2 regions of the Clostridioides sp. LIBA-2809 genome follow, and region 2 is predicted to be linked to the other one. Evidence: predicted binding sites of a transcription regulator. Region 2 holds the regulator's gene; the other holds the start of a gene.
What was found. Region 2 encodes HrcA, which represses chaperone genes, less so after heat shock. Its sites were predicted from a motif close to TTAGCACTCNNNNNNNNNGAGTGCTAA; they were not measured.
Positions count from the first base shown of each region.

Region 1: the regulator HrcA is predicted to act here: its motif matches at 4,788-4,814, upstream of ACTG44_RS01530 (co-chaperone GroES).

Region 1 covers NZ_CP197004.1:247,061-259,952, reverse strand. The annotation lists gene guaA (glutamine-hydrolyzing GMP synthase) at 1-161, opposite strand, end outside; purine riboswitch at 382-483, opposite strand; partial or broken gene larC (nickel pincer cofactor biosynthesis protein LarC) at 543-1,726, opposite strand; gene larB (nickel pincer cofactor biosynthesis protein LarB) at 1,828-2,568, opposite strand; gene groL (chaperonin GroEL) at 2,733-4,361, opposite strand; gene ACTG44_RS01530 (co-chaperone GroES) at 4,394-4,678, opposite strand; gene cls (cardiolipin synthase) at 4,871-6,361, opposite strand; gene ACTG44_RS01520 (DNA-3-methyladenine glycosylase family protein) at 6,380-7,255, opposite strand; gene ACTG44_RS01515 (YeiH family protein) at 7,549-8,580, opposite strand; gene ACTG44_RS01510 (LysR family transcriptional regulator) at 8,768-9,658, shown strand; gene ACTG44_RS01505 (ketopantoate reductase family protein) at 9,710-10,636, opposite strand; gene pyrE (orotate phosphoribosyltransferase) at 10,854-11,438, opposite strand; gene ACTG44_RS01495 (dihydroorotate dehydrogenase) at 11,523-12,425, opposite strand; gene ACTG44_RS01490 (dihydroorotate dehydrogenase electron transfer subunit) at 12,418-12,892, opposite strand, start outside.
Region 2 covers NZ_CP197004.1:2,735,556-2,748,447, reverse strand. The annotation lists gene ACTG44_RS12995 (APC family permease) at 1-829, shown strand, start outside; gene hemW (radical SAM family heme chaperone HemW) at 1,002-2,171, shown strand; gene hrcA (heat-inducible transcriptional repressor HrcA) at 2,274-3,293, shown strand; gene grpE (nucleotide exchange factor GrpE) at 3,323-3,943, shown strand; gene dnaK (molecular chaperone DnaK) at 4,035-5,882, shown strand; gene dnaJ (molecular chaperone DnaJ) at 6,093-7,247, shown strand; gene ACTG44_RS12965 (ROK family protein) at 8,204-9,139, shown strand; gene ACTG44_RS12960 (MFS transporter) at 9,172-10,545, shown strand; gene ACTG44_RS12955 (PucR family transcriptional regulator) at 10,732-11,499, opposite strand; gene ACTG44_RS12950 (ABC transporter ATP-binding protein) at 11,529-12,638, opposite strand.

The DNA.
Region 1 (12,892 bases), 1.8 Mb from region 2:
CCAGTAAATATTATCCCTTTTGGATTTTTTTCTTTTATTCTTTCTATGCTTGCAGTACATGGAAGTATTTCACAATATACGTTGTTTTCTCTAACTCTTCTAGCTATCAACTGATTATATTGTCCTCCAAAATCTATTACAAGTACTAATTCATGTTTCATAAATTTACATCTCTCCTTGTATAATATAGTTTTTATATATTTATTTTAACACAATACAGTCTAAATTATATTAAATCTTTTTACACAAAAAACCTGTATAGTAACTTCCATAATTTCTAACAAAAGTGAAATTACTATACAGGCTTCCAAAATACCTTTATCTTATAGCCAACACATAGGGAGTATAACTCAGCCTACACATTTACTTAACTAGGTCTTTTGGTATAATAATTTCACTCATAGTCAAGATATTTACGGTATCTTGGTAGAGACTCTCAGACCATATTTCTGAGCATATACGAGTGAGTTTATATTTTATATATTTTTTTCTGTTTGCTTTTATTTAATAAAGCTGAGTATTAATTTATCAAAATTTATTGCTTATGTCAATAAGTTTTCACTAAATTCTTCTTTTATTCTAAAATTTATATCAGCAAACACTTTTTTTATAGGAATATCTTCATTTTTTGCTATAGTTTTACATTCATTATATTCTGGAGTAGCTTTGACTAGTTTATCTTTATAATACCCTAATTTTACTGTGACCACTCCATATTTTGTATCCAATTTTACAAATTTTCTCTCTAGAATTTCTCTATTGTATGCATTATATCGCACTCCAAAAGTACTAGTTTCTAAAAGTAATATTTTAATAAATTTTTCTAAATCTGATTTATTACATAAAATAGATACTTTTGTTGCAGGTCTATTCTTCTTCATATAGATGCTCTCTGTATAAATATCTAACGCTTTCTCATCTAATACTTTTTCATACAAATAAGAATAGATTTCTGAAGACATATCATCAATGTTTGCACTAATTTCATAAATTAACTCTTCTTTTTTTTTTCACCTAATACAGTTCTTAGCATGTTCGGCACTTCAAACTTTTTATGACCTATTCCATATCCAATTTGTTTTGGAGAAAATTCAAACTCATCTACAAACTCATCACACAAAACTTTTATGATTGCAGCTCCTGTTGGAGTTGTACATTCCCCTTTTACATTATTTAATTTAATTGGTACATCTTTTAAAATTTCCATAGTTGCAGGTGCAGGTATAGGTATAATTCCATGTTCACATTTTACAAATCCTGAACCTACAGTCACTGTACTGGCACAAACTTTGTCTACACAAAGTAAATCAACTAATATAGAAGCTCCTACTATATCTACAATTGAATCTATAGCCCCTACCTCATGAAAGTGTATCTTATCTATCGTAGTTCCATGAACTTTTGCTTCTGCTTCTCCAATTACCATAAATATTTTTTTTGCTTTAGATTTTACATTTTCATTTAGACCACTTTCATCTATAATCTCAAATATATCCACTAAATTTCTATGTGTATGCGTTTCTTTTGTAATTACTTCTACTTTTGTACCTACTATTCCATTCTCATTTTTTGAGCTGATGTTTATATTAAATTCATCGCTCATATTTAGTTTATGAATTTCCTCCAGAAAAATTTCCTTAGGTACACCTAAATTTAATAAACTTGCAAGGGTCATATCCCCTGATATACCACTTATTATATCAAAATAAAGTATTTTTTCACTCATATATGTCTCCTTAATTTTAACAATAAAAATATAATAGAAATTAGATTTTATTATGTAATTTATGTTTAATTTATATCAATATATTTATTATAATTTATTTATTATAATTTATTTATCATTGCTGCTAAATATCCTGCTCCAAATCCATTATCAATATTTACAACAGATATCCCAGATGCACAACTATTTAACATAGCTAGCAATGCTGCTAACCCTCCAAAATTTGCACCATATCCTACAGAAGTTGGAACAGCTATCACTGGAACATCAACCAATCCTCCAACTACACTTGCAAGTGCACCTTCCATTCCTGCAACAGCTACTATTACTCTAGCACTATCTATTTTGTGTCTTTTGTTTAAAAGCCTATGTATGCCTGCCACTCCTACATCATAGATTCTATCAACATCATTACCTAGAAATTTAGCTGTATAATATGCTTCATCTGCTACTGGTATATCAGAAGTTCCCCCTGTAGCAATCACAATTTTGCCTTTTCCTATATTCTCTATATCATGGTTTTGAATTTTAAGAATTTTAGATAATTCTTCATACTCAGCATGATTATAGATTTCTTTAATTTTTATAAATGTATCTTTTCTACATCTTGTCCCCAATATATTGGAGCCTTTTTGATTCATTTTATCAATAATTCCTAAAATATGTTCGTCACTCTTTCCTTCACAATAAATAACCTCTGGGTATCCATTTCTTAGCTCTCTATGATGGTCTATATTTGCATATCCAAGGTCTTCATATGGTAAATCTTTTAATTTATCTAATGCAACATCTATATCAATGTTCTCATTTTTAACTTCTTCAAGCAACTTTCTTAAGTCCATACTCTCGCATCCTTTTTAATTTTAATTTTTTATCTAATAACAATTATACCTCAATTAATATTTATGTAACATTACTTATACATAAAAGAACTATTCCAACTTAGAAATTAAAACTAAGTCAGAATAGTTCTTTATATTAAGATTTATGTTCTAAATTTTTTAAATTACATCATACCTGGCATTCCGCCACCCATTCCTGGCATTCCTGCATCTTCTTTCTCAGGAAGGTCAGCAACAGCAGCTTCAGTAGTTAAGAAAGTACCTGCTATTGATGCAGCATTTTGTAAAGCACTTCTACTAACTTTAGTTGGGTCAACTATACCAGCTTCTATCATATTTACATATTTTTCATTTAATGCGTCAAATCCAGTTTCTGCTTCAGAATTAACAATATTTTGTACAATTACAGCACCTTCAAGACCAGCATTTATAGCTATTTGTCTTAATGGTTCCTCTAATGCTTTTTTAACTATTTGAGCACCTAGTTTAACTTCTCCTTCTAAACTTTCAACTAGTGTACCTATTGCTGGTATAACACTAACAAAAGCAGTTCCTCCACCAGCTACTATTCCTTCTTCTACTGCTGCTCTAGTTGCATTAAGAGCATCTTCTATTCTTAACTTTCTTTCTTTTAACTCAACTTCTGTAGCAGCTCCAACTTTTATAACAGCTACTCCTCCAGCAAGCTTAGCTAATCTTTCCATTAATTTTTCTCTATCAAAATCTGAAGTAGTTTGCTCTACTTGATGTTTGATTTGAGCTACTCTATCTTCTATAGCTTTTTTATCTCCAGAACCATCTACTATCGTAGTATTTTCTTTAGTTACTTTAACAGATGAAGCTCTACCTAACATAGATAAATCAGCTTCTTTTAAATCATAACCTAATTCTTCTGATATTACTTGAGCACCTGTAAGTATTGCTATGTCTTGAAGCATTTCTTTTCTTCTATCTCCAAATCCTGGAGCTTTAACTGCTACTACATCAAATGTTCCTCTTAATTTATTAACTACTAATGTAGATAATGCTTCACCTTCTACATCTTCAGCTATTATCAATAACTTTTTACCTTGTTGAACTATTTGCTCAAGAACTGGTAATAATTCTTGTATGTTAGATATTTTTTTATCAGTAATTAATATATATGGGTCATTTAAAACTGCTTCCATCTTGTCTACATCTGTAACCATATATGCAGAAACAAATCCTCTATCAAACTGCATACCTTCAACAGCATCTAATTCAGTATTCATAGTTTGAGATTCTTCAACAGTTATAACTCCATCTTTTCCTACTATTTCCATAGCTTCTGCTATTAATTTTCCAACTTCTTCATCACCAGCAGATATAGAGGCAACTTGAGATATAGCTTCTTGTGTTTCTACTATTCTTGATTGATTTTTTAATTCTTCTACCGCTACTATTACCGCTTTTTGTATTCCTTTTCTTAATAATATTGGGTTAGCCCCTGCTGTTACATTTTTTAAACCTTCTCTTATTATAGCTTGTGCTAAAACTGTAGCAGTTGTAGTACCATCTCCAGCTACATCATTAGTTTTTGTTGCAACTTCTTTAACTAATTGAGCACCCATATTTTCAAATCTATCTTCTAACTCTATCTCTTTTGCTATAGTTACACCATCATTAGTTATAAGTGGAGAACCGAATTTTTTATCTAATATAACATTTCTTCCTTTTGGTCCTAATGTTACTTTTACTGTATCTGCTAATTTATTTACACCAGCTTCTAAAGCTCTTCTTGTTTCCTCTGAAAATTTAATTTCTTTAGCCATTTTAAACCCCTCCTAATAAACTTATTCTATATTTATTCAATAACAGCTAATACATCACTTTGTCTTAGTATTGTATACTCTTGTCCTTCTATCTTAACTTCTGTTCCAGAATATTTTTGGAATATAACTTTATCTCCTACTGTTAATTCCATTTTTATTTCTTTTCCTTCAACTATTCCACCTGGTCCAACTTCTACAACTTCAGCTATTTGAGGTTGCTCTTTAGCTGCTCCTGGTAAAACTATTCCACTTGCAGTTTTTTCTTCTGCTTCTACTTTTTTAATTACTACTCTGTCAGCTAATGGTCTTATTTTCATTCTTTACGCCTCCTAAAATATTAAGTATAGACTAGTTCGCCTATGTTTTTAGTTATTTTTAAATTAATACTACTTTTATATGTAGATTTATATATATACTTTTTGTTTATTATCACTCTATTCAATAGAGTGCTAACAATTATTATAATATACCAATCACACATAATTTTCAATACCTTTTTTAATAATTTTTTATAATATTGGTGAAAATAATCTGGCTACAGATTCTTTGATTTTTTGTATTATACTTCTATTCTTAAATACCTCCAGATTCAGCTCTTCACAGTGACTTAAATCTTCAAAGAAATCATCTGTCATTACTCCAATAACTTCTTCATCATAGATAAATGCATTTACTTCAAAGTTAAGCATAAAACTTCTTAAATCCATATTAGCTGTACCTGCAGAAGCAATTTTATCATCTATTATTACGACTTTAGAATGTATAAACCCTTTATTATACAAATAAACCTTACCACCTGCTCTTAATATTTCTTCAAAATAGGAATAGGATGCTATATTTACTATCTTGTGGTCTGCAATCTTTGGAAATATTATTCTCACATCTACTCCACTAAGTGCAGCACTTTTTATTGCTTTTAGTAAACTCTCATCTGGAATAAAATATGGAGTTTCTATATAAACATTTTGTCTAGCTTGACATATCGCAGAAAAATAAGCATAATGAATATCTTCCCAATCACTATCTGGTCCACTTGCAACAACCTGTATCATACTTTCACCAACATTACCCACACTTGGAAAGTAATTTTTAGTCACTAAAACTTCTTTTGTTGTGTAATACCAGTCAATTAAGAATGTCATTTGAAGCATGTATACAGAAATACCTTTAATTCTGATATGAGTATCTCTCCAATACCCAAATTTATCATTTTTTCCTAAATATTCGTCTCCTATATTTATTCCACCTGTATATCCAATTATTCCATCAATAACAACAATTTTTCTATGATTTCTATAGTTCAATTTTCCTCCTATTATAGGAAATTTTGTAGGTAAAAATGCTGCTATTTCTATACCAACTTCTCTCATTTCTCGGAAAAATTTTCTATTAAACCAAAATCTCCAACATCCTACATCATCATATAAAATTCTTATTTTAACGCCTTCTTTGGCTTTCTTTATAAGTTCCTCTTTTAACACTCTACCTATATCACTATCTTTTATAATAAAGTACTCTAGATGTATATGGTCTTTTGCTTCTCTTATATCTTCTATAAGCCTTTTAAACTTTTCATTTCCATCTACAAATACATCTACTTTATTATTTTTAGTGAAGGGAAACATACCAGTCTTTAACAACATGTTTATTACTCTTTTTCTGTAACTACCATCCTCTTCATCTCTTAAAAGCTTGTTTTGCTTTATAGATTCTTTTTCTAGTTCAACGATTTCTGTTATCTTTTCTAACGTATCAAAAAGTTTCTTTTCTTTTATATTGTTAGCTAGTTTTTGAGTCTTAAATAATTTTCGCTTTCTAATATTTCTACCTGATATAGCATATACAATTAAACCTATCCCTGGAAATATAATAAACATTAGTAACCATGACATGGTTTTTGCAGGATCTCTATTTTCAAGTAATATAATCACAGAAATTATGGCTCCAGCTAGATATGATATAATTAAATAGAACAGAAATATTGTGCCTATTACTCCCATAATTTCTCCCCCTTAATTCTATTTTCCTATACCAAGTTCTCTCGCATAGTAAAATAAATACTGTTGAGCAAATCCAGACATATCTCCGAATTTATCAATCCCATAAGTTCTCATTTTAGGTAAACTCATATCTTCATCTATGTAGAACTCTTGCATAACTCTCTTAACCCAAACATCAACTGGAAAAGAATCATATTTTTGCATGCCAAATAATGCAATACAATCACATACTTTAGGTCCTACTCCATTGAATTTTAAAAGTTCTTTTCTACAATCATCTGTAGTTAAATTTGTATATTCAGATACCTTATCATTATTTTCTATAACTGCCTGTGTAGTACTTTTTATGTACTTGTCTCTAAAACCTGTTTGACATGCTCTTATTTCCTCTTGAGAGGCCTTATTCAGCTCTTCTGGTGTTGGGAATGCATAGTATTCAACACCCTCATACTCACCTATGTACTTACCAAATTTTTTTGATAAATTTTCTATAGCTCTTTGTATCATAGGAATTCTATTATTAGAGGAAATTATAAATGATATAAGCATTTCCCATCCATCTTGTCTTAATATTCTTATTCCACATCCAAACTCAGTAGCTTTATTTAAATATTCATCCATATTTTTTAGCTTATTCTTTATTTCTGTATAATCAGTTCCTAAATCAAAGTAATTATACCAAATACTATTAAACTCCTCTAAATTTGTATTATTTAAATATACTTTATCATTTTCTTTTTTTACATTTAATATTCTACCCTTTGCAACACCAGTGTATGAGTCATCTTCTTGTTTATGCCATCTAAAACATTGACCACACTCAAATATATGTTTTGGATCAAAATCTGTTACCCCTTCTAGTATAACTCCATTATCCTTTTCATAAACATTCATATACCAAATCTCCTTAATATTTATATTTTTATTTTGTCCATTTATTTAAAAACTTAACTTTAATATGTGTATTTTACTTATTTTAACACAAAGATAAGTAATTTCAAAATTTATAATGTTATTATTATGTAAAATAATATTTTACTTTAAATTTTCACTTTAAATAAAAAATGAATTTCTATAAGTTTATACCCATTTAAACTTATCGAAATTCATTTTTTATTTATATTATAAATTATTAGTATCATATTATTTTAATTAATCAAATTAATATTACAAACACTATTTTTGTACTATATAAATATTTTTATTAAAACTATAGCTGATACAACTTGCACTGTACCTACAAGTAAACCATATAAAGAAACTTCTTTCCCTTGTTTCACTAAATCTTTTACATTAACCTTTAAGCCAATTGCTGCTAAAGCTATTATTTCAAATTTATTACTTATTTCTTTACACAATACAGATACTTCTTTTGGTATAATGTTCATTGAGAAAAGTGCACAAGTTATAAAAAATCCAATTACATACCATGGTATAGTTACTTTTTTCTTTTTTATCTCGTCCTTTTCTTCTTCAAATATTTCACTATTAGACTGATTTTTCATATGCCCAAATACTAATACAACAACAACTAAAAATATCACTCTTACTATTTTAAAAATAGTTGCCAAATCTTTTACATTTTCTCCAACCATTGCTCCACTTGCTACAACTTGACCAATTGATTGTAAAGTCCCACCTATCATTGCTGATGTTTTTACAAGTTCATGGCTATATAAAAGTTGAGCTATTATTGGAAGTAAAAACATAAGAAATATACCAGTAACATTTACAATAGTTATTGCAATTCCCTTCTCTTTGTCTGTAGCACCAACTACTGGAACTGTTGCTCCTATAGCAGAAGAACCACATACTGCGTTTCCGCTTGCCATTAAAAATCTAAAATTTTCTTCAAAACCTAACTTTTTGCCTATATAAAGTGCTGCTATTATTGTTATTGTCATTTGTAATATTATAAATAAAATTCCTGAAACTTTTAAGTCTATTAAGGTAGATACACTGAGTGTTGCTCCTAATAGTACTATTGAATATGATAGTAAATCTGTCTCTGAAAATTTATAGCCTTTTTGAAACACCTTTTGATTTAAGAATAAATTTCCTACAAACATGCCTAAAAATATAGAAATTGATGCTGCTCCTACCTTAGGAATTAGAGTAGAAATAAATATACTCATGTAGCCTACTAGTACTGATACAATCAGTCCTGGTAATATTTCTTTTATAGTTTTTGATGTCAAATTACTTTTATTCTTTAACATAATATACCTACCTTATAATTAATATAGTTTTCTTTACAATAATAGTATATAATTGTAATAACCATAAGTAAAATAAATATATAATATCGTAATGATTAATATTTTTGATGATTATTACATGTAGTATAATTATTTGTAGAAAGCATATAAAAAATGTAAAATTTCATTAAGTAAAGGAGATATAAAATTGTTTGAGGAATTAAAAACATTTGTGGCTGTAGTTGAATATAAAAATTTTACTAAAGCTGGTGAATACTTAAACTTATCACAGCCAAGTGTAAGTAAACACATTAAAAATCTAGAAAACTACTTTAAAGTTGTACTTATAAACAGGTCTATTAAGCAAAAGACTATTTTTATAACAGAAAGTGGACAAATATTATATAAAAGGGCTAAAGAAATATTAAATCTTTTAAATATTACTTATCATGATGTAAGCCAAGTTTCAGATGTTATAACTGGACGCTTAAAAATTGGTGCTAGTTTAACCATTGGAGAGTATATTCTACCTAATTTCTTAGCATTATTTTCACAAAAGTATCCTGACATAGATGTAGAAATTTTCATAGAAAATACATCAATTGTATCTTCTCATGTTAAGGATTACATTTTAGATATTGGACTTATTGAAGGCACTTGTTCTTCTCCTACATTTATTCAAGAATATTTTTTTGAAGATAAGATGGTTTTAGCACTTCCATATAATAGCCCTTTGTTAAAAGACTTTAGCTTTGACAAGCTACAAGACCAGAAGTGGATAGTAAGAGAAGATGGCTCTGGTACTAGAGATTATTTAGATATGTTTTTAAGTGTTAAAGAGATTATTCCAAAAAGTATGATGGTTTTTGGAAGTAACTATGCTGTCAAAGAATCTGTTAGAAATAATTTAGGAATTACAATAGTTTCTAATCTAGTTACAAGCTTACCTGTTTTAAATAATGAACTGTCTGTCATAGAGCTTGGAAGCAACTACAACAGACATTTCTCATATATACATCCAAAAGATATAACTTTATCAAAAGCAGCAAATATTTTTATTGATGAGTTAAAGGTATTTAGCAATTTAAACAGTTTATAATATTAATAGAATTTAAAATCAATGCTTATCAAAGTTTTGTATAAATAATCTTTAAAATCTACTTTCAATTACTTTTATCATGTAAAAAAAAGTCTGATTTATAGGGGTAGATATGTTATATTTCTTTCCAAGTTCACAAATATTTTTAGAAAACATATCTACTTCTGTAAGTCTATGAGCTTCTACATCTTGGAGCATTGATGTTCTTCCTTCTTTTGAATGTTCTAATATTCTATGTAACGAATTTTCTACATCATCTTCTGTAAGATGTATGCCTTTTGCTTGAGCTATATCAACTACTTCTCTCATTGCAGACTTTGCTAATTCCCTTAGATGCTCAGAGCTTTGAAATACCCCATAAGATGCACCTAGTATAGCTGACGTTTGATTTACACCTATATTAACCATGTATTTCCACCATATATCTCGTTGAATATCTTTTGATAGAATATATTCTATATTTACACTATCAAATACCTCAGTTATTATATTAGTTTTTCTATCTTCATTATTATCTTTGTTTCCAAATACAATGATTCCATTAGTAGTATGTATAATATTATTATTAATTTTCTTAGCATCTATATTGGTAACATATGAGTATACCATTTTTTCAATTCCAAATCTTTCTCCTATTATCTCTTCACTATCAACTCCATTTAATAAAGACATTATCACTGTATTTTTTCCAACTAATCCGTCTAATTCTCTTATATTTTCTCTCAAATTATTATATTTTAAGCCTATAATTATAAAATCAGCCTCTTGTTTATACTCATCCTTAGTTACATAATCAAAATCATACCTTTTCCCATTTATTATAAATCCATCTTCTAAATATCTTTTCTTTCTTTCCTTGTCACAAAGAATTTTAAAATCATACTTGGAATTTAAAAATTGTTCTGCAAAAGTAGCCCCTACAGCTCCTACTCCAAAAAATATAACCTTTTTCTGAGTTTCATTCAATTGATTTTTCATACTTATCCCTCCTCAATATATATAATAATTTTTTTATCTTATACTTATATTGTACTGCTACTAGCTCCTATTTTGTAAATATATTTTTAACAAAAAAACAGTTAACCTTAGTCTATAAGGTTAACTGTTTTTTCTTTAATCTATATCTCACATTAATAGTTTTTACTCTAAAAAATTTATATTTTCTAAGTACCACTAAAATTAATCGAGTTATTTGTTACATTCCTAATTCTTTAAATTCTCTACTTCCAGGTTTAACAACTGGTAATTTTCCTTCTTTACATAGAGGACATTCATCAGATTCATAAACTTGTATATCAAGTTTTATAGCACTATATATAGGCATACCTATATCATGATTAGTTCTGTCTGCTATACATGCAACACCTATAACTTCTCCACCTAATGCTTCCAATACTCTTTTTGTCTCTATAGTTGATTTACCAGTAGTTACAACATCTTCAGCAATTATTATTTTTGCACCTTTTTTAACTTCAAATCCTCTTCTTAATTCCATTGTATTGTCTTTTCTCTCAGTGAATATAGCTTCTTTCCCTAACTGTCTTCCTAATTCGTAAGAAACTATTACTCCACCCATTGCTGGCCCTACTACTAAGTCTATATCTAAATCTTTTATTTGTTCAACAACTGTACTTAATACTTGAGCAGCATACTCTGGAAATCTTAATACTTTTGCACATTGTACATATCTATTACTATGCTTTCCTGAAGATAATAAAAAATGTCCTTCTAATAATGCATCACTTTTCTTTAATATATCTACTACATCTACTTTACTCATATTATTTTTCCTCCATATTAATATTATAAAATTATTGTTTACTTAATCTATATTTTTTATTTTTAAAATACTATTTATACTACCTTATATAATTCCTTTTATTTCTTCTAAACTCTTTATTCCTTCTTTTTCCATAAATTCATTAATTCCATCTATTATTTCAAGACCAATTTTAGGATTCATAAAGTTTGCAGTTCCAACTTGAATACAAGTAGCACCTGCCATTATAAATTCTATAGCATCTGTAGCTTTAGTTATTCCGCCCATTCCCATTACAGGTATATTTACATTTTTACACACTTCATGTACCATTCTTAAAGCTATAGGTTTTATAGCTGGACCAGATAACCCAGCATAGACATTTTCAAATACTGGTCTTCTATTTTTTATATCAATTGCCATTGCTTTAAAAGTATTAACTAGAGATACCCCGTCAGCACCCTCTTCTTCACAAACTTTTGCCATTCCTACAATGTCTTCTGCATTAGGTGATAGTTTTATTACTAAAGGTAGTTTCGTTATGTTTCTTACCTCTCGAACGACTTCCCTTGCCACTTCATTTTTTATACCAAAAGCCATGCCTCCAGCTTTAACATTTGGACAAGATATATTTAATTCAATAATATCTATAGGTTTGTCATTTAACATTTGAACACCTAATAAGTAGTCTTCTAGTGTACCACCTCCAACATTAGCGATTCTAACTAAATCTAATTCGCTAAAGAAAGGCAATTCATTATCTATAAATCCTTGAACTCCAGGATTTTCAAGCCCAACGCTATTCATCATCCCAGATGGTGTTTCATGAACTCTCATACCATTGTTACCAGGTTTTTTATTTAAAGTAAGTCCTTTACTGCTTATACCACCAAGTTTTTGTATATCATAAATGTCGTTATATTCTCTTCCAAATCCAAAAGTTCCAGACGCCATTATTACTGGATTTTTAAATTCTATACTTCCAAATTTTACATTTAAATTAGCCATTAAAAATCACGTCCTCTCCCCAGAACACTGGGCCATCTTTACAAGTCTTTTTATTTCCTTCATTAGTTTTACATGTACATACTAAACAAGCGCCGACTCCACATGCCATATGGTTTTCAAGAGACACCATAATTCTTGTTTTAGTACATTCTACCATCTTAACTAATTTTTCCATCATTGGAGTTGGACCACATGTTAATATGTAATCGTATTTCTCCACATCAATTATATCTGTTACAAAAGTATTACCTACTGTTGTATGGACTTCATTACACACTTGCTTATATTCATCTTCTAATATAACATCTTCTCTAAATCCAAGATATGCGTCACAGTTTTTTATGTTTTTAGCAACTAAGTATAGTGGCGCTACACCGATTCCGCCTCCTACTAGAGCTACTTTTCCATCAACCTTAGTATATCCATTACCATAAGGTCCTTCTAACTTTATAGTATCATTTACTTTT
Region 2 (12,892 bases):
AAAAATGATACCTTTAATTTTAATAATAATTTTTGGGTTTAGTAAAGGTCAAAGTAGTGAAGTGTTAAGTCCATTTGTAGGCGATGGTGTCAGTGTATCAAATGCACTTGGACAAGTATTAATAGCAACTTTATTTGCATATGATGGATGGATAAATGTTGGAGCTATATCAGGAGAAATGAAGTCTCCTGATAAAGATTTGCCAAGAGCAATAGTTGGTGGTTTATCATTAGTTATGGCAGTTTATATTATAATAAATATAGCTTATCTTTGGGTAGTGCCAGCAAGTGAATTAGCAACAGTTACCTCACCAGCTACATTAGTCGCAACAAGATTATTTGGAAATTTAGGTGGAAAAGTAATAACTGTGGGTATATTAGTATCAGTATTTGGTACGTTGAATGGATATTTATTGACAGGTTCAAGAATACCATATACACTAGCTGAAATGGGAACTTTACCAGCCTCTAAAGCTCTTTTAAAAGTAAATTCTGGTGGTTCTCCTGTAAATTCAATATTACTTATAACTGTATTAGCCTGTGTATATGCGTTATCTGGTCAATTTAATCTTCTTACAGATTTAACCATATTTTCGATATGGGTATTTTATGTACTGACTTTTATAGGAGTCATGAGACTTAGAAGAGAAAAGCCTGATTTACACAGACCATATAGAGTTCCTTTATATCCAATAATACCAATCATAGCTATACTGGGAGGTCTATTTGTAATAATAAATCAACTATTGACTTCAACCGTAATATCTTTAGGTGGAATATTTATAACACTATTAGGTCTACCAGTGTATTATTATATGAAGAAAAGATAAGTGCTTAGTTTAAGTTAGATGAATTTGGATAAAAGTTAATTTTACTTTTATCCAAATTTTTTATAATATTACATAATATAAGTGTTTTATATGTTACTTGATGTGCTATCCTGTTTGATTTATAATTTAGTAACTGGTATTTTAAGATAATCTAAGAAATGAGGAATAAAAAATGTTAGGACTTTATATACATATTCCATTTTGTGTGAAGAAATGTAAGTATTGCGACTTTAACTCTTACAAAATGGACATAGATTCAAAACGAAGATATATAGAAGATTTAAAAATTGAAATGGAGTTATACAGTAGTAAATTATACAAAGATAATAAAGATAAAGAAGGTTACTGTCTAAATGGAAATGATACAATAACTAGTATTTTTGTAGGGGGAGGTACACCTAGTATACTGACATCTGATGAAATAAGAGAAGTATTTACAAGTATAAGAGAACTGTTTAATATAGATGATGATGCAGAAGTAACTATAGAGTGTAATCCTGGTACATTGACATTAGAAAAATTAAAAGCTATGAAAGACATTGGTATAAATAGACTTAGTATTGGCTTGCAAGCTGTTCAAGAAGAGCATTTGAACTTTATAGGAAGGATACATACTTATGAAGAATTTGAGAAAAACTACAAAGATGCATTAAGTGTAGGTTTCAAAAATATTAATATAGATTTAATGTACAGTCTTCCAAATCAAACTCTATATGACTGGAAGGAAACACTTCAAAAAGTTACAGACTTAAATCCAACACATATATCAGCCTATTCTCTTATATTAGAAGAGGGTACTGAGCTATATAATATGTATGAGAGCAATAAGTTTGAACTTATAGATGAAAATGTGGATATAGAAATGTATGAGTATACAATAAACTATCTAAAATCAAAAGGATATAATCAATATGAAATATCAAATTACTCAAAAGAAGGTTATAATTGTGAGCATAATATTTTATATTGGGAATGTGAACATTATATAGGTCTTGGAGCAGGAGCTTCTGGCTATATTAATAAGAATAGATATAATAATTTGGAATCTTTAGATGACTATCATTTAAGTTTAGTAAAAAGAGAAAAACCAATACAAGAAAATGAAATTCTCTCTGAAAAAGATATGATAGAAGAGAAAATATTTATGGGACTTCGAATGAACAAAGGTATAAAATTTGAAGATTTCAAAAAAAAATTTGGACTAGATTTTAAAGAAAAATATAGTAAGCAAATAGAAATGCTATCAGATAGAAAACTTATAAATCAGAGTTTTGAAGGTATACAATTAACTCAAAAGGGAAGGGAAATATCTAATAGTATATTTATAGAATTTATGGAATAATTTTTAAAGTATTGACAAAATAAATTTATAATGGTATATAATATATATAATCTTTTTAGCACTCAAACTTGGTGAGTGCTAACAGCTAGGAGGCATACTAAGATGGAATTAAATGAAAGAAAATTAAATATCCTCAAAGCTATAGTTAAAGATTATATAGAAACAGCTGAAGCTATAGGTTCTAGAACAATATCTAAAAGACATGATTTAGGTGTTAGTGCTGCTACCATAAGAAATGAGATGGCTGACCTTGAAGAATTAGGGTACTTGATTCAGCCTCATACTTCTGCGGGTAGAGTTCCGTCTGAAAAAGGCTATAAGTTATATGTAAACTCTCTTATGAGTAAAAGCGAATTGGATGATAATGATAAGATTCTTATTGAGCAATGTATGAATCATAATATAAATCATATAAAAGAATTGATTCATGAAACTTCCAAGCTATTATCTCAACTAACAAACTATACGACTGTAGCAGTTACTAAGAGTTTAATAAATCAAAGTGTTATAAAGCACATACAATTAGTTGCTATGAATGACAATAATATTTTACTTATAGTTGTAACAGATAAAGGAGATTTAAAAAAAGCTAGCCTTACAACTAATGTATATTTAGATCAATCTAAGTTAAACTTGATTTCTGATAATCTTACAAGGAAGCTCTTAGGTAAAAGTATAACAGATTTGGATGATAATCTAATTGCTTTTATTAAATACGAAATAAGTGAGTATTCTGGACTTATAGATGAGCTTTTAAATGCTTTGAATTCAAATATGAAAGAAGAAGATTTTTCTCTATCATTAAATGGAGCTACTAATATATTTAGCTATCCAGAATTTAATGATGTATTAAAAGCAAAGTCATTTTTAAATATGTTGGAAAAAAAGGAAACAATAGCTGACATAATTAAATCAAAGGGAATACAAAAGGACAATCTAAATATAATAATTGGTAGTGATAATGATTGTGAATTGGCACAGGATTGTAGTATAGTTACAGCAACTTATAATGTAGATAGAGACTTGGTTGGGCGAATAAGTTTTATAGGCCCTACAAGAATGGATTATGCTAGGATTTACTCTATAATAAATTATATGAGTTTATTAATTAATAGAAAGTAAAGAAATTTTAAATTGAGAGGTGTAAAGTCTTGGATAAAAAAAATGAGCAACAGGAAGTAAAAGAAGAAAATGATACTTCTATTAACCAAGAATCTGAAACTCAAGTAGAGTTAGAAGAGGAAATTGTTAATGAAGAATGTGAGGAATCAAGTAAAACAAGTGATGAAAAAGAAGTTGATGATGAAAATGTAACAGATATAAATTCTAAATTAGCAGAAAAAAAATTGCAAGACGAATTAGATGAATCAAATGATAAATATCAAAGACTTCAAGCCGAATATGCAAACTATAGAAGAAGAACTCAACAAGAAAAAGAGACAATAGGTGTGTTTGCAAATGAAAAGATAATAACTGAGTTAATACCAGTTATAGATAGTATGGAAAGAGCCTTAGATGCATGTGAAGATAAGGAAGATACTATGTATAAGGGTATAAGCCTTGTACATAAACAGTTAATAGACACTCTAGTAAAATTTGGAGTAGAAGAAATAGAAGCAGAATCTAAGGAATTTGACCCTAATTTACACTTAGCAGTTATGCAAGAAAGTGTAGATGGATTTGAAGCAAATCAAATAGTAATGGTGCTTCAAAAAGGATATAAGCTAGGAACTAAAGTTATAAGACCTTCAATGGTTAAAGTTTCTTGCTAAATATAAATTAAAGGTTAAATTATTTAACCTAATATAAAATATTCAAATAAGTAAAACTTAATTATATAATTACTCGAGGAGGATTTTAGTCATGGGAAAAATAATAGGAATAGATTTAGGAACAACAAATTCATGTGTTGCAGTATTAGAAGGTGGAGAAGCACAAATAATAGCAAATAGCGAAGGTATGAGAACTACTCCATCAGTAGTAGCATTTACAAAAGATGGTGAAAGAATAGTTGGAGAGCCTGCAAAAAGACAAGCAGTTACAAATGCAGATAAAACAATAACTTCTATAAAAACTCATATGGGAACTGATTACAAAGTAAATATAGATGGAAAATCATATACTCCACAAGAAATATCAGCAATAATATTACAAAAATTAAAATCAGATGCAGAAAGTTACTTAGGACAAACAGTAACAGAGGCAGTTATAACAGTTCCAGCTTATTTTACAGATGCTCAAAGACAAGCTACTAAAGATGCTGGTAGAATAGCAGGGCTTGATGTTAAGAGAATAATAAATGAGCCAACAGCAGCAGCACTTGCTTACGGTATGGATAAATTAGACCAAGAAAAGAAAATATTAGTATTTGACTTAGGTGGAGGAACTTTTGACGTATCTATACTTGAAATAGGAGATGGAACTTTCGAAGTTTTAGCTACAGCTGGTAACAATAGATTAGGTGGAGATGATTTTGACCAAATAGTAATAGACTATTTAGCAGATGAATTCAAAAAAGCTGAAGGTGTAGACTTAAGAAATGACAATATGGCTCTTCAAAGATTAAAAGAAGCAGCAGAAAAGGCTAAGAAAGAATTATCATCAACAATGAATTCAAACATAAACTTACCTTTCATAACTGCTACAGCAGAAGGACCAAAACACTTAAATATAGATTTATCAAGAGCTAAATTTGAAGAATTAACTAGAGGTTTAGTTGAAAAAACTATGGAACCAACTAAGAGAGCTTTACAAGATGCAGGACTTTCTACAGGTGATATAGATGATGTATTATTAGTAGGTGGTTCTACAAGAATACCAGCAGTACAAGAAGCTGTTAAGAAATTTATAGGAAAAGAGCCTCACAAAGGTATAAATCCAGATGAGTGTGTTGCAGCAGGAGCTTCTATACAAGCAGGAGTTTTAGCAGGAGATGTTAAAGACTTATTATTACTAGACGTTACTCCATTATCTCTTGGTATAGAAACAATGGGTAATGTAATGACTAAGATAATAGAAAGAAATACTACAATACCAACTAAGAAATCTCAAGTATTCTCAACTGCCGCTGATAATCAAACAGCTGTTGATATACATGTTCTTCAAGGTGAAAGAAGTATGGCTTATGACAATACTACTTTAGGAAGATTCCAATTAACAGATATACCACCAGCACAAAGAGGAATACCTCAAATAGAAGTTACATTTGATATAGATGCAAATGGTATAGTTAATGTTTCAGCTAAAGACTTAGGTACAGGAAAAGAACAAAAAATAACTATAACATCAAACACTAATCTATCAGAAGCTGAGATAGAGCAAAAAGTAAAAGAAGCTGAAATGAACGCAGAAGCTGACAAACAAAAGAAAGAGAAAATAGAAGCATTTAACCAAGCTGAATCTACTATATATCAAACTGAAAAGACTTTAAATGAACTTGGAGATAAAATAAGTTCAAGTGATAAAGAAGATATAGAAAAAGCTATAGAAAACTTAAAAACTGTAAAAGACAAACAAGATGCTACAGCAGAAGAACTTAAGAAAGCTACAGACGAAGTAATGACTAAGTTCCAAAAAGTATCTCAAGAAATGTACCAACAAGCAGCGCAAGAACAACAAGCAGCACAAGGTGCAGAACAAGCTCAAGACAATGGACCTAAAGATGACAATGTAGTAGATGCTGACTTTAAAGAAGTAGATGAAGACAAATAAGATATATAATATGTAACGCTAAATTATAGCTAGATAATATATGATTTATGAAAATCATATAGATATTAAAGATATATGGACAATATACATCATAAAGAATATAATATATCATAGATTATATAACTTAAAGTAGAATATAAGAATTAATGATAGCTTGTAGTTTATTATTCTACAAGCTATCGTTTTGTAAAATGAAGGTGGTGTCAATTTTTGAGTACAAAAAGGGATTATTATGAAGTCTTAGGCATCAGTAAAGGTGCAGAAGCTCAGGAAATAAAAAAAGCTTACAGAAAATTAGCAATGAAGTACCATCCAGATAGAAATCCTGGAGATAAAGAAGCAGAAGAAAAATTTAAAGAGATAAATGAAGCTTATGAAGTACTATCAGATGATACAAAGAGAAAAACTTATGACCAGTTTGGGCATGATGGACTAAATGGCCAAGGAGGCTTTGGTGGTCAAGGAGGATTTAACGGTCAAGGCTTTGGTGGTTTTGAAGATATGTTTGGAGATATATTTGGTGACATGTTTGGAGGAGGCTTCGGAGGTGGAAGACAGAGAAGAAGAGGTCCTCAACGTGGTGCGGATATAAGACAAAGTGTTAGTATATCTTTTGAAGAAGCTGCATTTGGTAAAAAGATGTCTATAAAGGTAAACAGAAGTGAAGAGTGTGAAGAGTGTGATGGAACTGGAGCAAAACCAGGTACATCAAAGAAAACTTGTTCAACTTGTAATGGAACTGGTCAAGTTAGAACTGTTCAAAGAACTCCATTTGGTAATATAGCAAGTTCAAGACCATGTAGTGCTTGTAATGGAACTGGGGAAGTTATTGAGTCTCCATGTAGTAAATGTCACGGAACTGGAAATACAAGAAAAGTTAAGACTATAGAAGTAGATATACCTGCAGGTATAGATGATGGTCAAATGATAAAACTTTCTGGTCAAGGTGAAGTAGGAGAAAAAGGTGCTCCAAGAGGAGACTTATATATTGTAGTTAATGTTAAGTCACATCCACTATTTACTAGAGATGGAAATGATATTTACTTTGAGATGCCAATTACATTTGTTCAAGCAACTTTAGGTGATGAGATAGAAGTACCTACTTTGGATGGAAAAGTTAAATACAGTGTACCAGAAGGAACACAAACTGGAACTGTATTTAGACTTAAAGAAAAAGGAATTCCTAGAATTAGGGGTAATTCAAGAGGAGACCAGTATGTTAAAGTTGTAGTTGAAATCCCTAAAAAATTAAACGACAAGCAAAAAGATCTATTAAGAGAATTTGCGAAGGAGTGTGGGTCGAACGTCCACGAAAAGAAAAAAACATTTGGACAGAAGATAGAAGATATGTTTAAGAAAAAGTAATTAAAGTAGCCAATATATAATCATATTTTTGAAATCTTAGTTATTTGAGAGATTTTCAACGGATATTATGATTTTTATATTGGCTATTTTCATGTAAAAAAATTAAAACTGAATATAGAAAATTTTCTGAAAAATACTTGTCTCACAATATATAATATGCTATAATATAATCAAACAATAGAAAGGGGTGATTCCAGTGGGAACGGATGTGGCACTGCCAAATGATGAAGAAAACTCAATTATAATCTATAAGATAAAATTAGATACTTTTAGTGCTGTATTAAGTACTGGAAAAACTCATAAGCTGGGATAATTATTGTAATTACCTAGACTTAAACCTTTGATAGTAAAATAGTAATGTTATATAGACAAGGTATCTAATTTTTAAATCTTTTGTATAGTGTAAATTAAAATTTTTACAAAAGATTTATCTAATTATAATTAAGTTAAGGAAAAATAATTATAAATTGATTTTATGTACGTGTGTAAAGAAATATGTATGTATTATTAGTTGCTGTACTAGATATGTATGTAAAGAAATATGTAGCTAGATATATGTATGTGTAAAGAAATATACATGTAATGTGTATTAAGATTTTTAGTATAGATTGGATGAAGATAGAAGTGGCTTTTGCAGAAAGTTAATTTATACCTACTAAAAGATATACTTAAGATTTGTTTGATTTTTAGTTATAAATAATATTGTAGATAAAAAATAAGTAGAGATAAAGATTTAAAATACTTGTTTTAAATATAGTTTGTTTTGAACGCTTAACAAATTAAAATAATTAATAAAATAGACATCTTCTCGCAGTAAAGATATACTGTGGGAAGATGTTTTTACTTTGTGTATAAACTGTTATGAAAAATTTGCATAGTGTCACATTTTAATATACTATATATATAATAAAATATAGAGTAAAATTAAATGATTCAAAAGAGAAAGGTGAAGAAAGATGTATTATATAGGTGTAGATATAGGTGGAACAGGTATACAAGCAGGGGTAGTTGATGATAATGGTAAAATACTTTTTAGGTCGGAATGTAAGACCGTGATTGAAAAAGGCTTTGAAGGAGTACTTAATGACATAAAAGTAATGATTGATAAGTTGTTAGAAGATAATAAACTTACTATTAACAATATAAAATCTATTGGGTTTGGTGTACCTGGATTTATAAATAAAGATGATTTAGTAACCTGTGTAAATTTAAAATGGGAGAGAAAAGATTTTAATAAGGAACTAAAAAGAATCTTTCCAAATGTTGAAATTAATGGAGAAAATGATGCAACAGTAGCAGCACTTGGAGAAGCAAAATTTGGAAGTATGAAGGGTGCTAATGTTGGTGTTCTATATACTTTAGGAACTGGTGTAGGTGGAGGAATAATAATTAATCAAAAAGTTTTTTCTGGAGCACATGGATTAGGTTCAGAAATAGGTCATCAAATTATAGGAGAAAACTATTTTGATTGTAATTGTGGAAATAATGGTTGTGTAGAAACTTTTTGTTCAGCGACTGCAATTATAAAGTATTCTCAAAAGTTGATACAAGAGGGACGAGAAAGTATGATTTTAGATTTAGCAGAAGGAAATTTAGAAAATATAAATGCAAAGATGGTGTTTGATTCATATAGAGAAAATGATGAAGTTGCAATTGAAGTAATAAATAGATTTAAAGAATATTTAGCTAAGACTTTTGCAAATACAATAAATTCTTTAGACCCAGAAATTATATCTATTGGTGGAGGTATTTCTAAAGCTAGTGATATAATACTTGATGGAATAGAAGATTTGGTAAGAAAATTTGTATTGTGCAAAAAAGAAGAGATAGCTACAATTACATGTGCAACTTTAGGTTCAGACGCAGGAATTATAGGAGCAGCTTTTTTATAAGGTAAAGGAGTTGCTTATTGGAGGCATGATATATGAGTAAAATAAATGCTAGAAGAACACTTTTTTTGATAGCTATAGGTTCAGGAACTATGCTTAATCCTCTCAATTCCTCTATGATTTCACTTGCTTTACATAGTATACAAAATGATTTTCATATTAGCTTTACAACGGTGTCTTGGATTGTTTCAGCATTTTATTTAGCTAGTGCCATTGCACAACCAGTTTCAGGGAAGATAGGAGATTTAATAGGTAGGAAAGTCTTGTTTTTGAGTGGTTTGATACTTGTGATTTTGTCGGCATCTATAGTACCATTTGTTCAATCATTTTTTATATTGATTTTTATAAGAGTAATTCAGGCTATTGGAACAAGTACTCTATATCCATCTGGTGTTGCTCTTATACAAAATAATATAAAGGAAAGACAATCTTCTGCATTGGCTGTTTTAACCATCTTTGCTTCAACTACAGCAGGATTGGGGCCAACACTTGGGGGATTATTGTTGGATTTAGGTGGATGGCATGCTATATTTCTTGTGAACATACCTATTGTTATAGTTTCTATATGTTTAGGATATTTTTTATTTCCAAAAGAAACAAAAGGGAAAAACTGTATAAAAGAGACTTTAAAAAATGTTTTATCGAGATTAGATATTATTGGTATACTTTTATTTTCAATTGCAATGATTTTTCTATTACTATTCTTGTTATCTATGAAAGAGTCTCTTAATTTAGAACAACTTGTATTGGGTGTAATATTGATGTGTATTTTTATTTGGCATGAGCTTAGAACAAAATTACCATTTATAGATATTAAGTTATTTGTAAATAATCCTAAACTGTCAAAGGTTTACTTACAGTTTATTATATTAAATTTCTTTAATTATATTTTGTTTTTTGGTCTTCCTAGTTACTTTCAAGATGCACTACATTATAGTGCAAAATCGACTGGGTTATTTATGTTATTTATGTCTGGTATAGGTATATTTATATCTCCATTAACTGGGAGATGGATAGACAAATCTGGTACTAGATTGCCTCTGATGATGTCATCAATTTTTATGCTGATTAGTGCAGTACTTCTTGCGATAATTTTTGTTCATATACCAGTAGTTGGAAAGGGTATTATTTTATCATTAGCAGGTATTAGTTATGGAGTTGGAAATGTGGCATTACAGTCGTCTATGTTTAAAGAAAGCCCTCCTGATAGTATAGGAACAGCTTCAGGTCTATTTCAAACTAGTCGTTATTTAGGTTCTATTTTAGCAACAGTTCTACTTGGAATGGTATTTGAAGCAAGTATAACATCAGCTCAATTTCAAATATTAGGTTATGTTATGGTGGTTTTAGGTACAATAAGTTTTTTATTGAATTTTGTTTTAAAGAAAGAATTAAGAACAGTAAAATAGTAAATTTACGCCTTTAATAGGTTTAACATTTAATATATTTGAAAATATTGTTTGTAAAACATGAGTGATTGATATTTATAAACTTCAAGCCTTGAAATGAAGAATACTTAATAGGTATACAATATTATGAATTAAAATTAAGCAGAACTTTGAACTAATATTTCAAAGTTCTGCTTAATTTAGTACTTAAATTTTTTTATATAGAAAATAAGATTTGACACTCAGATAAAAAATCATTGCATTTTCAAAGTTCTTTAAATCAAATCCAAGTATATCATTAATCTTTTCCAACCTATAGACTAGCGTATTTCTATGTAAAAACATACTAGTAGATGTCTTAGAAATATTTAAGTCATTATTTATAAACTTTATTCCTGTATATAGAAGTTCTTCATCAATAGATTTAATCTTATTAAAGTCTATTAATTTATTAAGTATATTGTCTTTATTAATCAAGTCAAAAGTTTTATATCTAATAAGGTCAAATAAATTTAAAAATTTATTTTCAGCATTATCTTTTACAATAGAAGGCAGTAAATCAGAACATAATTGAACTCTAAAATTAAAGTCAGATTTATTATCTAACTCACCAAGATAAAAAATATAGGTACTTTGATAAGTTTCAGTTTCAATTATATTTTGTGTAGTTACATTAATATCTAAGTCGTATTTAGAATTTACAACAAAGAAATCATTGTGTTGTATTATATTTATATCATCATATAAGTTGTAAAAAATATTTTTTAGATATTCAAAATCTATATGGGCTTGATAAATTAAATAAAAGTTACCTTTTAGATTATCAAAATTATTTTCATCTAGAAAATCAACAACATAAATAGTATTATTGAAAGTAACTAAATTGCTATTAGAGTTCAAACTTTGATTTTCATACGGATAGATATTTATTTTTTTATTAAGTTGTCTTTCTAAAAAACTTTTTAAATCTTCCATAAAGTCTCCTTAAAAATAAGATTATATCCTTATCTTATAGCCAAAGTAGTTTCTTTGTCAAATATGTGTATTCTACTGTTATCAACTGAAAGTGTTAAGTCATCACCAACATTAATTCTGTTTTTACTATCAAATCTAATTGTTATCGTATTTTCACCCAGTTTTAAATGAGCATAAGTTTCTGCTCCCATGAGTTCTTTTATTTCAATCTTTGATTTAAAACAAGTGTCTGGATTGGCTTTAATAAAAGCATCTTCTACATGAATATCTTCTGGTCTGATGCCTATAACAACTTCATTATTAATATAATTATCTTTTATTAAATCGTAGTGTTTTTCTTTATCTAATTTAAGTTTAATATTTTCATTTTTTGCATATATTTCATTGTTATCTTCTATTAATGTTACATCAATAAAATTTATCTGTGGTGCTCCAATGAATCCTGCAACAAAGATATTAGTTGGATAGTCATATACATCTTGTGGGGTTGCAATCTGTTGAACCACTCCATCTTTCATTACTACGATTCTATCAGCCATAGTCATAGCTTCAACTTGGTCATGTGTCACATAGATAAATGTAGTTCCAAGCTGTTGGTGAAGCTTGGTTATTTCTGTTCTCATGGCAGTTCTAAGTTTTGCATCTAAGTTGGATAGAGGTTCATCCATTAAGAATACTTTAGGATTTCTAACTATTGCACGTCCTAGAGCAACTCTTTGTCTTTGTCCACCAGACAATGTTTTAGGTTTTTTATTTAAAAGGGGTGTTAAATCTAATATTTTAGCAGCTTCTTTAACTTTTTTATCTATCTCATCTTTGGATAATTTTCTAAGTTTAAGTGCAAATGCCATATTTTCATAAACTGATAAATGTGGATATAGAGCATAGTTTTGAAAAACCATAGCTATATCTCTATCTTTTGGTTCTATATCATTGACTAGTTTATCTCCAATGTATAGTTCTCCTTCAGATATTTCTTCAAGACCAGCAATCATTCTAAGTGTAGTTGATTTACCACAACCAGATGGACCTACTAAAACGATAAATTCTTTATCATTGATATCTATATTTATATTTTTTACTGCATTAAATCCATTAGAGTAAAGTTTTGATATATTTTTTAAGATTACTTCTGACATGGTGTTCTCCTTAATATTTAAATTTTAATTATATAATATCAAATTTTTTTATTCTATTAAATGTGTAAAATAGCTAAACTTTTTTGTTTAATAATGTAGTTACTATTATTTTTACATATAATGTGGATTATTATGTAATCTGCAAAAGATATTAAAAAGAGATATCTATTATTATTTTAGTAGAATTTAATAATTTATGCCCTCTAGACTACTACTTCTAGGCTTAATTTAGTAAAAATTGAAAAGTCTACGTC